Regions from separate parts of the Pseudarthrobacter arbutini genome, predicted to be linked through region 1. Evidence: riboswitches for the same ligand, from Rfam matches in the RefSeq annotation. Region 1 holds a riboswitch; each other region holds the start of a gene.

Evidence for each region. A riboswitch is a leader RNA that binds a small molecule or an ion and turns the genes downstream of it on or off. The one in region 1 is predicted to bind thiamine pyrophosphate.
Region 2: linked by a shared signal. The riboswitch ahead of thiD (bifunctional hydroxymethylpyrimidine kinase/phosphomethylpyrimidine kinase) and the one ahead of thiC (phosphomethylpyrimidine synthase ThiC) in region 1 are both predicted to bind thiamine pyrophosphate.
Region 3: linked by a shared signal. The riboswitch ahead of ACX80V_RS12690 (ECF transporter S component) and the one ahead of thiC (phosphomethylpyrimidine synthase ThiC) in region 1 are both predicted to bind thiamine pyrophosphate.

What each region holds. Positions count from the first base shown of each region.
Region 1 is NZ_JBTNDQ010000001.1:18,094-21,361, reverse strand. Features, by position in the region: gene thiC (phosphomethylpyrimidine synthase ThiC) at 1-1,762, opposite strand, end outside; TPP riboswitch at 1,757-1,864, opposite strand; gene ACX80V_RS00110 (VOC family protein) at 2,020-2,895, shown strand; gene ACX80V_RS00105 (hypothetical protein) at 3,009-3,268, shown strand, end outside.
Region 2 is NZ_JBTNDQ010000019.1:30,074-33,341, forward strand. Features, by position in the region: gene thiD (bifunctional hydroxymethylpyrimidine kinase/phosphomethylpyrimidine kinase) at 33-1,631, opposite strand; TPP riboswitch at 1,614-1,711, opposite strand; gene ACX80V_RS18995 (Rne/Rng family ribonuclease) at 1,813-3,268, opposite strand, start outside.
Region 3 is NZ_JBTNDQ010000010.1:62,827-66,094, reverse strand. Features, by position in the region: gene ACX80V_RS12695 (ABC transporter ATP-binding protein) at 1-1,056, opposite strand, end outside; gene ACX80V_RS12690 (ECF transporter S component) at 1,056-1,706, opposite strand; TPP riboswitch at 1,772-1,913, opposite strand; gene ACX80V_RS12685 (heme-degrading domain-containing protein) at 1,970-2,512, shown strand; gene ACX80V_RS12680 (DUF4235 domain-containing protein) at 2,554-2,817, shown strand; gene mnhG (monovalent cation/H(+) antiporter subunit G) at 2,864-3,268, opposite strand, start outside.

The DNA of each region.
Region 1 (3,268 bases):
GGAACTCCGCACTCTTTTCGCGCATCCCGCTGTAGGCCTCGGCGATGGCCGCCTGCGAATCGGCGGAACCGTATTCGTCCCTGATGTCCTGGCTGATCTTCATGGAGCAGAACTTCGGGCCGCACATGGAGCAGAAGTGGGCGGTTTTGGCCGGTTCGGCGGGCAGCGTCTCGTCATGGAAGGCCTCCGCCGTGACCGGGTCCAGGGACAGCGCGAACTGGTCGCGCCAGCGGAACTCGAACCTGGCCTTGGACAGGGCATCATCCCGTTCATGGGCGCCGGGGTGGCCTTTGGCCAGGTCTGCTGCGTGGGCGGCGATCTTGTAGGTGATCACACCGGTCTTCACGTCGTCCTTGTTCGGGAGGCCAAGGTGTTCCTTGGGCGTGACGTAACAAAGCATCGCCGTGCCGTACCGGGCGATTTCCGTGGCGCCGATGGCGGACGTGATGTGGTCATAGCCCGGGGCAATATCAGTAACCAGCGGCCCCAGCGTGTAGAACGGGGCGCCCTTGCAGAGTTCCTGCTGGCGTTCCACGTTCTCCCGCACCAGGTGGAACGGGACGTGCCCGGGACCTTCCACCATGACCTGCACATCGAATTCCCACGCCCGCTGGGTCAGTTCGGCCAGGGTGTCCAGCTCGGCGAACTGGGCGGCGTCGTTGGCGTCCGCCGTCGCTCCCGGGCGCAGTCCGTCGCCCAGGGAGAACGCGACGTCGTACTTGGCGAAGATCTCGCACAGCTCGTCGAAGTGCGTGTACAGGAAGTTCTCCTGGTGGTGGGCCAGGCACCAGCCGGCCATGATCGCGCCGCCCCGGGAGACGATGCCGGTGACGCGGTTGGCCGTCAGCGGCACGTAACGCAGCAGCACACCGGCGTGGATGGTCATGTAGTCCACGCCCTGCTCGCACTGCTCAATCACCGTGTCCCGGTAGATCTCCCACGTCAGGGCGTTGGCCTCGCCGTTGACCTTCTCCAGCGCCTGGTAGATGGGCACCGTACCGATGGGCACAGGAGAGTTGCGGATGAGCCATTCCCGGGTGGTGTGGATGTCATCGCCGGTGGACAGGTCCATCACCGTGTCAGCCCCCCACTGCGTGGCCCACTGGAGTTTGTCCACTTCCTCGGCGATGGAGCTGGTCACGGCCGAGTTGCCGATGTTGGCATTGATCTTCACCAGGAAGGCCTTGCCGATAATCATCGGTTCGGATTCCGGGTGGTTGATGTTGTTGGGGATGATGGCCCGGCCAGCCGCCACCTCGCTGCGGACCAGTTCCACATCACAGTTTTCGCGGAGGGCGATGAACTGCATTTCGGGGGTGATGACCCCCTGCCGCGCATAGTGCATCTGGGTGACGGTCTTGCCTTCGACGGCGCGGCGGGGGACCGGTTGCGCGCCCTTCCATTCCGCAGAGGCTGCGCCGCGGCGCACGGCCGACTTGCCGTCGTCGAGCAGGTTCCGCTCCCGGCCGCTGTAGGGCTCGGTGTCTCCGCGGGCTGCGATCCACTCTGAGCGGAACGGGTTGAGGCCCACCACCGGATCGCTGCCCGGTCCCGCCGTGCGGTAGGTCCGGAAAGGCCCGTTCGCCTCGCCGTTTGGCGACGGTTCGAGGGCGATCTCGGTCACGGGTACCCGGATCCCGGTGGCCTCATCGTTGATAAACGCCAGCGAGTGGGACTTCAGTGACTGGGTTTCAGGCTGGAGCGTTTGATCCACGTCGGCCCCATTTTGGGCAGGGATGAGCTGTGTTTCTTGTGTATTCAATGAATACTCACTTCCTTCGCCGGCATTACCCGGACAGGTTCAACGGTCGCAGGCTGCGTCAGCCCGATCTCAGCCCCTGCAAGGGCTCCCGTGTGGTCAAGTCGAAGCTACCACAGGCCGAGGGTGGACTGGTGACAGCAATCACCGGAAAGCGGTCGCAATCTGTCTGCTCCGACACTTGAATTAAATTGAAGCTTCAAGTAAATTGGAACCATAGCCGCCTTCCATCAGAAGGCCAACGGACCGGGAGTGTTCACATGACTGCAGAAGCCACCAGCCGGGATCTCCTTCCTGCCGACCTCTCCATGGGCACGGTGATGCTCAAGGTGGGCGACATGAAGCTGATGACCGACTACTATCAGCGTGCGCTCGGCCTGGAGGTCGTCGCGGAACAGGACGGCGGCGTCTATCTTGGCCGCCTTCAACGCCCGCTGGTCCATCTCGCGGCCGCTCCGTCCTTGAATCTGCCGGGCAGGGGAGAGGCCGGGCTGTTCCACACCGCACTGCTGTTTGACGACCAGGCTTCGCTGGCCGCCACAGTAGCCACCGCCGCCCAGTACGAACCCCGATCCTTCACCGGCAGCGCCGACCACCTCGTCAGCGAGGCCTTCTACTTCAATGACCCGGAAGGCAACGGCATCGAACTGTACTGGGACAGGCCCCGCGAAAACTGGTCCTGGAACGGGAAGGATGTAGTGATGGACAGCCTGGCACTGCCGCCGCAGCGCTACCTCGAGCAGCACCTGACCCAGGAATCCGTGGCCGGCCAGCGGGCCAGCGAAGCCGGCGTGGGCCACGTCCACCTCCGGGTGGGCGACGTCCAGTCAGCGCACGATTTCTACGTGGGTACGCTGGGCTTCGAAAAGACAGCCGGGTGGCACGGGCAGGCACTGTTTGTCTCCGCGGGCCGGTATCACCACCACATGGCCATGAACGTCTGGAACAGCCGCGGAGCCGGTCCCCGCAAGAACACCCTGGGCCTCGGCGAAGTGCTCATCGAGGTCCCTTCCGGGGATGACGTCGGAGCGCTCGCCGACCGCCTGAAGGTCGCCGGCGTGGCCTCGCACCACACGGGCGCCGAGCTTCGCTTCGAGGACCCGTGGCGCAACAATATCCGTGTCGCCGTCCGCTGAGTGCGGATGCCAAATGTGCGGCCTGCCTTGTACTAGGCTGATTCTGAACGGCCGGGGCGGCACTTGCTGCTGCCCTTCCAGGCCGCACCGTCGACGGAATGAGGGCTGTTCCCATGGGCTTCACTGAAATTTTTGTTTCCACTCACGATGCCGCACTGAAGCGGGCGGACGTCCTGGACGCAGGCGGCTCCCCGGCGGGCCAGGCCCTGCGGATTCCCGGAATCAGCGATTTCGAAATCGAGCAGCTTGGCGATCTTGCCGGCGTTGCGGTGCACGCCGGTGGCGCGGACTACGAACTGGCCATGGTTGACGTGGCCAGTGATTCCCTCCTCGGGGTCCCGCGGGCCATGGTGCGTGCGCTCGCCGACCTGCT
Region 2 (3,268 bases), on a different contig from region 1:
ACTATCGTACAGGCCGCACGGGCCGCAGCCTGTCAGGAATGAATTCGCGGCGCGTCGAAGAATTCCACCTCAAACCGGCACGACTGCCTGAAAGCCACCAGCATCGCCGCCCGTTCATCCGCGGAAGCACTCCGGCCGGCGTCGTCAGCCAAGGCGATGGCGTCACGCGTGGCCTGGGCGAAATCCTCGTCAGCATAGGCCCGCAGCCAGTCGGCATAAGGATGTGCTGCCGGTGCACCCGCAGCCAGGAACTCCTCGTGGAGGGTCTGTCCCACTTCGGCATACAACCAGAAGCACGGCAGCACCGCCGCAACGAGCACCGCGTAGCTGCCGGAGGCCGAGGCCGCCAGCAGGTGGTCCACGTAGGACTTGGTGACAGGTCCCAGGACAGAGTCCACTGTCCTGGTGCTTAGCCACGTGCGGTGCAGTTCGGACTCGACCTCAAGGCATTGCTGGGCCGACTTTGCCCAGAACAGCTGGGCGGCTTCCGTGGGCGCCAGCGCGCTGGCCCGGGCGAGGACCCGCGAATAGCCGTTGAGGTAGATGGCGTCCTGGGCGAGGTAATAGGCGAACTGTTCCTCAGCCAACGTGCCGGCCGTCAGGTCGCGGATGAAATCCAGCCCGTAGATGGCTGCAAGATCCGGCTCCGACGCCCGGCGCAGCGTCTCTGCGAACTCGCCGACTGCCGGAATCTGTTGCATGTGGTGGAAGTGGTTGATGGGGCCATTGCCCTCGCCCACCTCAAGTTGGTCAGAGGCCTGCAGCGCGCCCACCAGCCAGGGCTTCACCTGCCGTAGTGCGGCTTCCCAGTCCCCCAGCCGGGCCTGAGCCGTGGCCATGGCCGACGACAGCGAGCAGCCGGTGCCGTGGCTGTTGCGCGTGGGGATCCTGTCCCCGCTCACTTCCACCACCTCCTGGGCGAGCAGCCCGGCAGCGTTGACCAGGGCATCCGGGCACGCACCGCCGTCGAGATGGCCGCCCTTGACCAGGACGGTGGCACCGGTCGCGGCGGACAACCGCTGCCCCTGCCCGAGCGCGTCGTGCCATTCCCTCGCCTGCGGCTCCCCCACCAGGATGGCCAGTTCGGCCAGGTTGGGGGTGATCAGGTCCACGAGCGGGAGCAGCTCCCGCAGGGCCGCCTCGGAAGACTCCTGCAGCAGCCGGTCGCCGCTCGTGGCCACCATGACCGGATCAAGAACGACGACGGCGGGACGCACCTTTTCCAGCCAGTCGCGGACCACGCCTATCACCGCAGCGTCGCCCAGCATGCCGATCTTGACCGCGTCGATGGTGATGTCATCGCTGATGGCATCGAGCTGCTGGCCCAGGAAGGACGCAGGCGGGACGTGAACCGCCTGGACCCCCTGGGTGTTTTGGACCGTCAGCGCGGTGATGGCCGCCATGCCGTAGCCGCCAAGGGCTGCAATGCTTTTGAGGTCGGCCTGGACGCCCGCGCCCCCTGAAGGGTCCGATCCGGCAATGGACAGCACCCGCGGAACGTCACGCAGCACCCGGACCGCAGAAGAGCGGGCTGGTGCGGGCCGGACCTCAGCCCGGGTTGCTGGGGTTTCCGGCAGAGCCGCCGCGGGTGTTGCAGGAGGAAGGACAGAAGTTGAAGCCAAAGGAGACATCCCTTCGCCGGTGCTAACCGGACAGGTTCAACGGGTGTGGATCTCAGCCGGCTCTCTGCGCGGCACCCCGTGTCAGTCACCAGCCTAGCGTTCCTCGCGACTTAACGCCGGACGCCCGGACGCAGCCTGTGATTCACAGGCACGTCCGGGCGCCGTTGTATTGGCTTGCCCTACTGCTTGGTCAGAGCTCCGAGGCCGGAACTCCTACGCCCAGGATGATGGGCGCGTTGGCGGCAACCGGTTTGTCGGCCACAGGAGCCTTGACGGGCTCCGGCGCCTTGGCGGCGTGGGTGTGTCCGGCGGCAGCCGCCGGAGCGGCTTCGTGATGCTCTACGGACGTGGCGTTGGCTGCGCCCTGGGCGCGGCTGGCACTCCGGTTCCGCCGGGGACGGCGGGCGCGGGGCTCCTCGGTGTGGTCGGAGTAATCCTTCTCCGCCGCGGCTGGCTGCTGCTGGCGGGCAGGTTCAGCCGGCTGGGTTTCAGTTGCCTGGAATGCCGACGGCTTGCTTTCCGCTACAGGTGCCGGCTCGCCAAGGTGCGCGAAGGCCTCCGCGAGGCGATCAAGTGTCAGGGCAGGTGAGTGCGGCTGGTCATCGTGGTGCGCCACGAACGGAAGCACAACCTGCTCGCCGCCGAATGTCAGCACTGCGGCCGGACGGCCGTTGGAGTCCGTTTCGGACCGCTCAGCCGGAGCCGGCACCGCAGCCGCAGGCTGCCGGCCCGCGGCGGCTGATGCGTGAGCCACTTCGTCGTCGTGCAGGTGCGCAGCGTGGGCTGCGGCCGCAATGTTCGCAAGCGCTGCCCGCGTGGCCTCCGCCTTGGCATGTCGCTCGGCATCACTGGCTTCCGGGTGGACCGTGTGGATCTGCACCGGAGCTGCCGGTGCCGTTTCCAGCGGCTGGCCGCCCCGTCCGCGGCGGCGCTTCCGGTCAGTGCGGCCACCCGGCTGGCTGTCCGGGCGCTGGCTGTCAGTCCGCACGCTATCGGTGCGCTGGGTTTCCGGGCGGCTGTCCACACGCTGCACGTGGTGCTCCGCGGCTACAGTGTTGGCGCGGCGGTGTTCCACGGGGTCGTCGTGGGTGACAATTCCGCGGCCTGCACAGGTTTCACACTGCTCGCCGAAGACTTCCAGGAGCCCGGTGCCCATGCGCTTGCGCGTCATCTGTACGAGGCCCAGCGAGGTCACTTCGGCCACCTGGTGCTTGGTCCGGTCGCGGCCCAGGCATTCCACCATGCGGCGGAGGACAAGGTCGCGGTTGGATTCGAGGACCATGTCGATGAAGTCGATGACGATGATGCCGCCGATGTCGCGGAGCCGGAGCTGCCGGACCACTTCTTCAGCTGCCTCGAGGTTGTTCTTGGTGACGGTTTCCTCGAGGTTGCCGCCACTGCCGGTGAACTTGCCGGTGTTGACGTCCACCACGGTCATGGCTTCGGTACGGTCGATGACCAGCGAGCCGCCCGAAGGCAGGAAGACCTTGCGTTCCAGGGCCTTGTGGATCTGCTCATCGATCCGCCACGCAGCGAAGATGTCCTGGTCCTTGGTCCACTTTTCCAGGCGGCCCACGAGGTCCGGGGCAACGTAGGTGACGTAGGCCTCGATGGTGTCCCAGGCCTCTTCACCGGAGACGATCAGC
Region 3 (3,268 bases), on a different contig from region 1:
GGGCCCCGTGACGGTGAGTGCCTGGCCGGAACGGACCTGGGCCGTGATGCCCTGCTGCACCGGTACGGGCGGGATGGTCCGGAAGCCGCGGCGCCGCGGACGCTCGCGGGAGACGGCCAGTTCCCCGGCGGCCAGCAGCAGGTCACCGGAGCCTACGGACACGCGGCGGCGGGTTGCCGGAACATACCCCGGCACCCAGACGCCCGCGCCGATCAGCATGTCCCGTGCCTCCGCTAGCACCTGGTCCGGCGGCCCGTCCAGCAGGACTGCGGACGTGGCGGCGGAACTTCCAGCGGAGCCCGCAGCCGAGCCCGGCTGCAGCACCACAATCCGGTCCACCAGGTCCTTCCAGACGGACACACGGTGCTCCACCACAACGAGCGTGGCGCCGGTTTTGTCCAGGCAGCGGCCCACTGCGTCCCGGACTTCCAGCACACCGGCGGGATCCAGGTTCGCGGTGGGCTCATCCAGCAGGATCAGCCCGGGCCGCATCGCGAGGATCCCGGCCAGCGCCAGGCGCTGCTTCTGCCCGCCGGACAGGTCCGACGTCGGGTGGTCCAGCGGGAGCCCGGCGGCACCTGGCCCGCCGTCGGCGTCCAAACCATCGCCGCCGGGCCGGACGTCGGCACTTCGCAGCCCGACGTCGTCGAGCGCTTCATGGACGCGCCGCCAGATCTCGTCCCGCGGAACGGCGAGGTTCTCGGCGCCGAAGGCGACGTCGTCGCCCAGACGCGAAAGAACAACCTGCGTTTCCGGATCCTGCTGCATCAGGCCCGAGCGGCCGCGCTGCCCGCGGGGCACCACACCGTCGATCAGCAGCGAACCGGTTTCGTCGGCGTCGTCCCCTTCATCCCCCAGCACCCCTGCGAGCGCGTGCAGCAGCGTTGACTTGCCCGCGCCCGACGGTCCCAGCAGCAGCACCCGCTCGCCGGGCGCGATGTCGAGGTCGAGCCCGTGGACGGCGGGGGCGGATCGCCCGGCGTGCCGCCAGCCCCAGCCGCGGGCGGACACCGCGGCGGGGCGCACTCCGGAAGCACTGGCGTCGGAAGCGGTCATCAGTTGAAGACGGGCTCCGACGCTGCCTTCCGGGACGCGAACGAGCTCAGCACACCGGTCCTGGCCAGGCCGCGGGTGGCGATCCAGGACAAGGCACCTGCAATCACTGCGCCGGAGATGGTGCAGAACACGATGTACGCGAGCTTGTCGCCGGGCTCGTAGGCGATGTTCCAGCCCCACGGCAGGAACGAGTCATTGAGGCCGCAGAACAGGCCCGCCCCGGCACCGGCCAGCAGCGCGGCGATGAGGTTGTACTTCTGGTGCAGGAAGGACTTGAACCGGAAGTTGCCGTACACCAACAGGAAGAACACCAGCTCGGCGCCCAGGCCCTGCAGGAGGCCGGAGATCAGCACCGTGGCGCCGTACTGCGAGCCCATGATGAGCTCGCCGGTGGCGGCCACCGCTTCGCAGAAGAGCGCCGCGCCGGGTTTGCGGATGATGAGCATGCCCAGCACTGCCGGGATCATCCAGCCGCCGGCGATCAGGCCGGTCAGCGGGGGGTAAACGGCGTTCATGGGGGCGGAGACGATGCCGGCGCCCTGGGACCAGGCCCAGAAGATCACGCCGCCGGTGATGGCGATGAGTGCCGCCACTACGATGTCCACAACGCGCCAGGTATTGCCGGTCTTTTTGATTGCTGCAGTTGTCATTTTGGTCCTCCTGAGGAACAGGAGGGGAAAGTGCCCCGGCGTGCGGCGCTGCCGCCGTTTCCGGACACTTCGAGAACTCGACTCCCTTGCGCCGGTACTAACCGGATCAGGTTCGAGGGTCTGCGGCTGTCCGCACTCTCAGCGCCCACCTGCGGTTCCCTGGCAATGCCAGTGATGTCCGACGGCGGCGCTCCCCTGTCGTAATAAATCTGCCCTGATGGGCGTGCTCCAGTTTACACCGCGGGCGGGGTAGATTGTGGGCCATGACTGCCAACAACCCGACTGTGACTGCGTTCAATCCTGATTCGACGGTGCCCCAGCCGGCGGGGCTGCTGGAGGCCCTGATTGCCCGGGTCGAAGCCGAGATCAACGAGCTGCAGTTTCCGCATTTCAGCAAGGACGACTCCCTCAACCTCGGGCTGCTCCTGGTGGAGCTGGGCAAGAGCCGGAAGCTGCCCATCGCGATCGACATCACCAAGGGTGACCAGGTCCTGTTCCACGTGGCCCTGGACGGCGCCACCCCGGACAACGAGCACTGGGTCCGGGCCAAGCAGCGCACCGCCGCCAGGTATGAGATCCCGTCGTTGCTGGTGGGCCTCCGCGGCAGGCTGCACGGCGGCCGGATCGAGGACCACGGCTGGTTCGACGAGTCCACCTACGCCCCGCACGGCGGCTGCTTCCCGGTCTACGTCGCCGGTGTGGGTGCAGTGGCCACGGTGACGGTCTCGGGCCTGCCCCAGCAGCAGGACCACGATCTGGTGGTGGAAGCCCTGCGGGAGATTCTGGAGTCCATGCAGCCGGGTTAGGCTAAAGGAAGTCCCGGATCCGCTCACAAGGAGTTCAACGAATGAACCTGTTCATCAAGCTGCTCGGCACTGCAATCAGCCTCGGCGCCGGATTCGTCGGCACGAAGGTGGTCAATACCGTGTGGGAAAAGTCCACCGGCCGGAAGCCCCCCACCGGCAAGGACGAAGACACTCCCACCACCCTGCGCTCGGCCCTGACGTTCGCGCTCATTTCGGCCTCGGTCAGCACCATCATCCAGGTGCTCGCCAACCGCGGCACGCAACGGGCCATCACCCGTTTCGCCAAGTCCCAGGACATCGTCTAACCCTGGCAAGCAGTCCGGCGGTGATTGGGGCGGCGGTGGCTGACGCTCAGTCCCGCCGGCCGCCGTCGGACGCTTCATCCCTGGACGACTCATCTCTGGCCGATTGGGCCGCCTTCTGAACCACGGCTTCGAGTTCATCCGAGCTGAGCAGCTCACGGTGAAGGTGTTTGGTCCGGTAACCGGCGCGGCCCACCATGTGGGCGGAAACCGGCACCGTCAGCAGCTGGAAGATCCAGGCCACCAGCAGCACCGGCCACACCCACCAGGTGCGCAGCTGCAGGCCGATGGCCGCCAGGAGCAGGAACAGCCCCAGCACCTGGGGCTTGGTGGCAGCGTGCATGCGGCTCAGCAGGTCCGGGAAGCGGAGCAGGCCCACGGCGGCGGCGAGCGACATAAGGGCACCCACCACCAGGAACACCGCCGACACGGCATCGATGACGTTATCAACCAC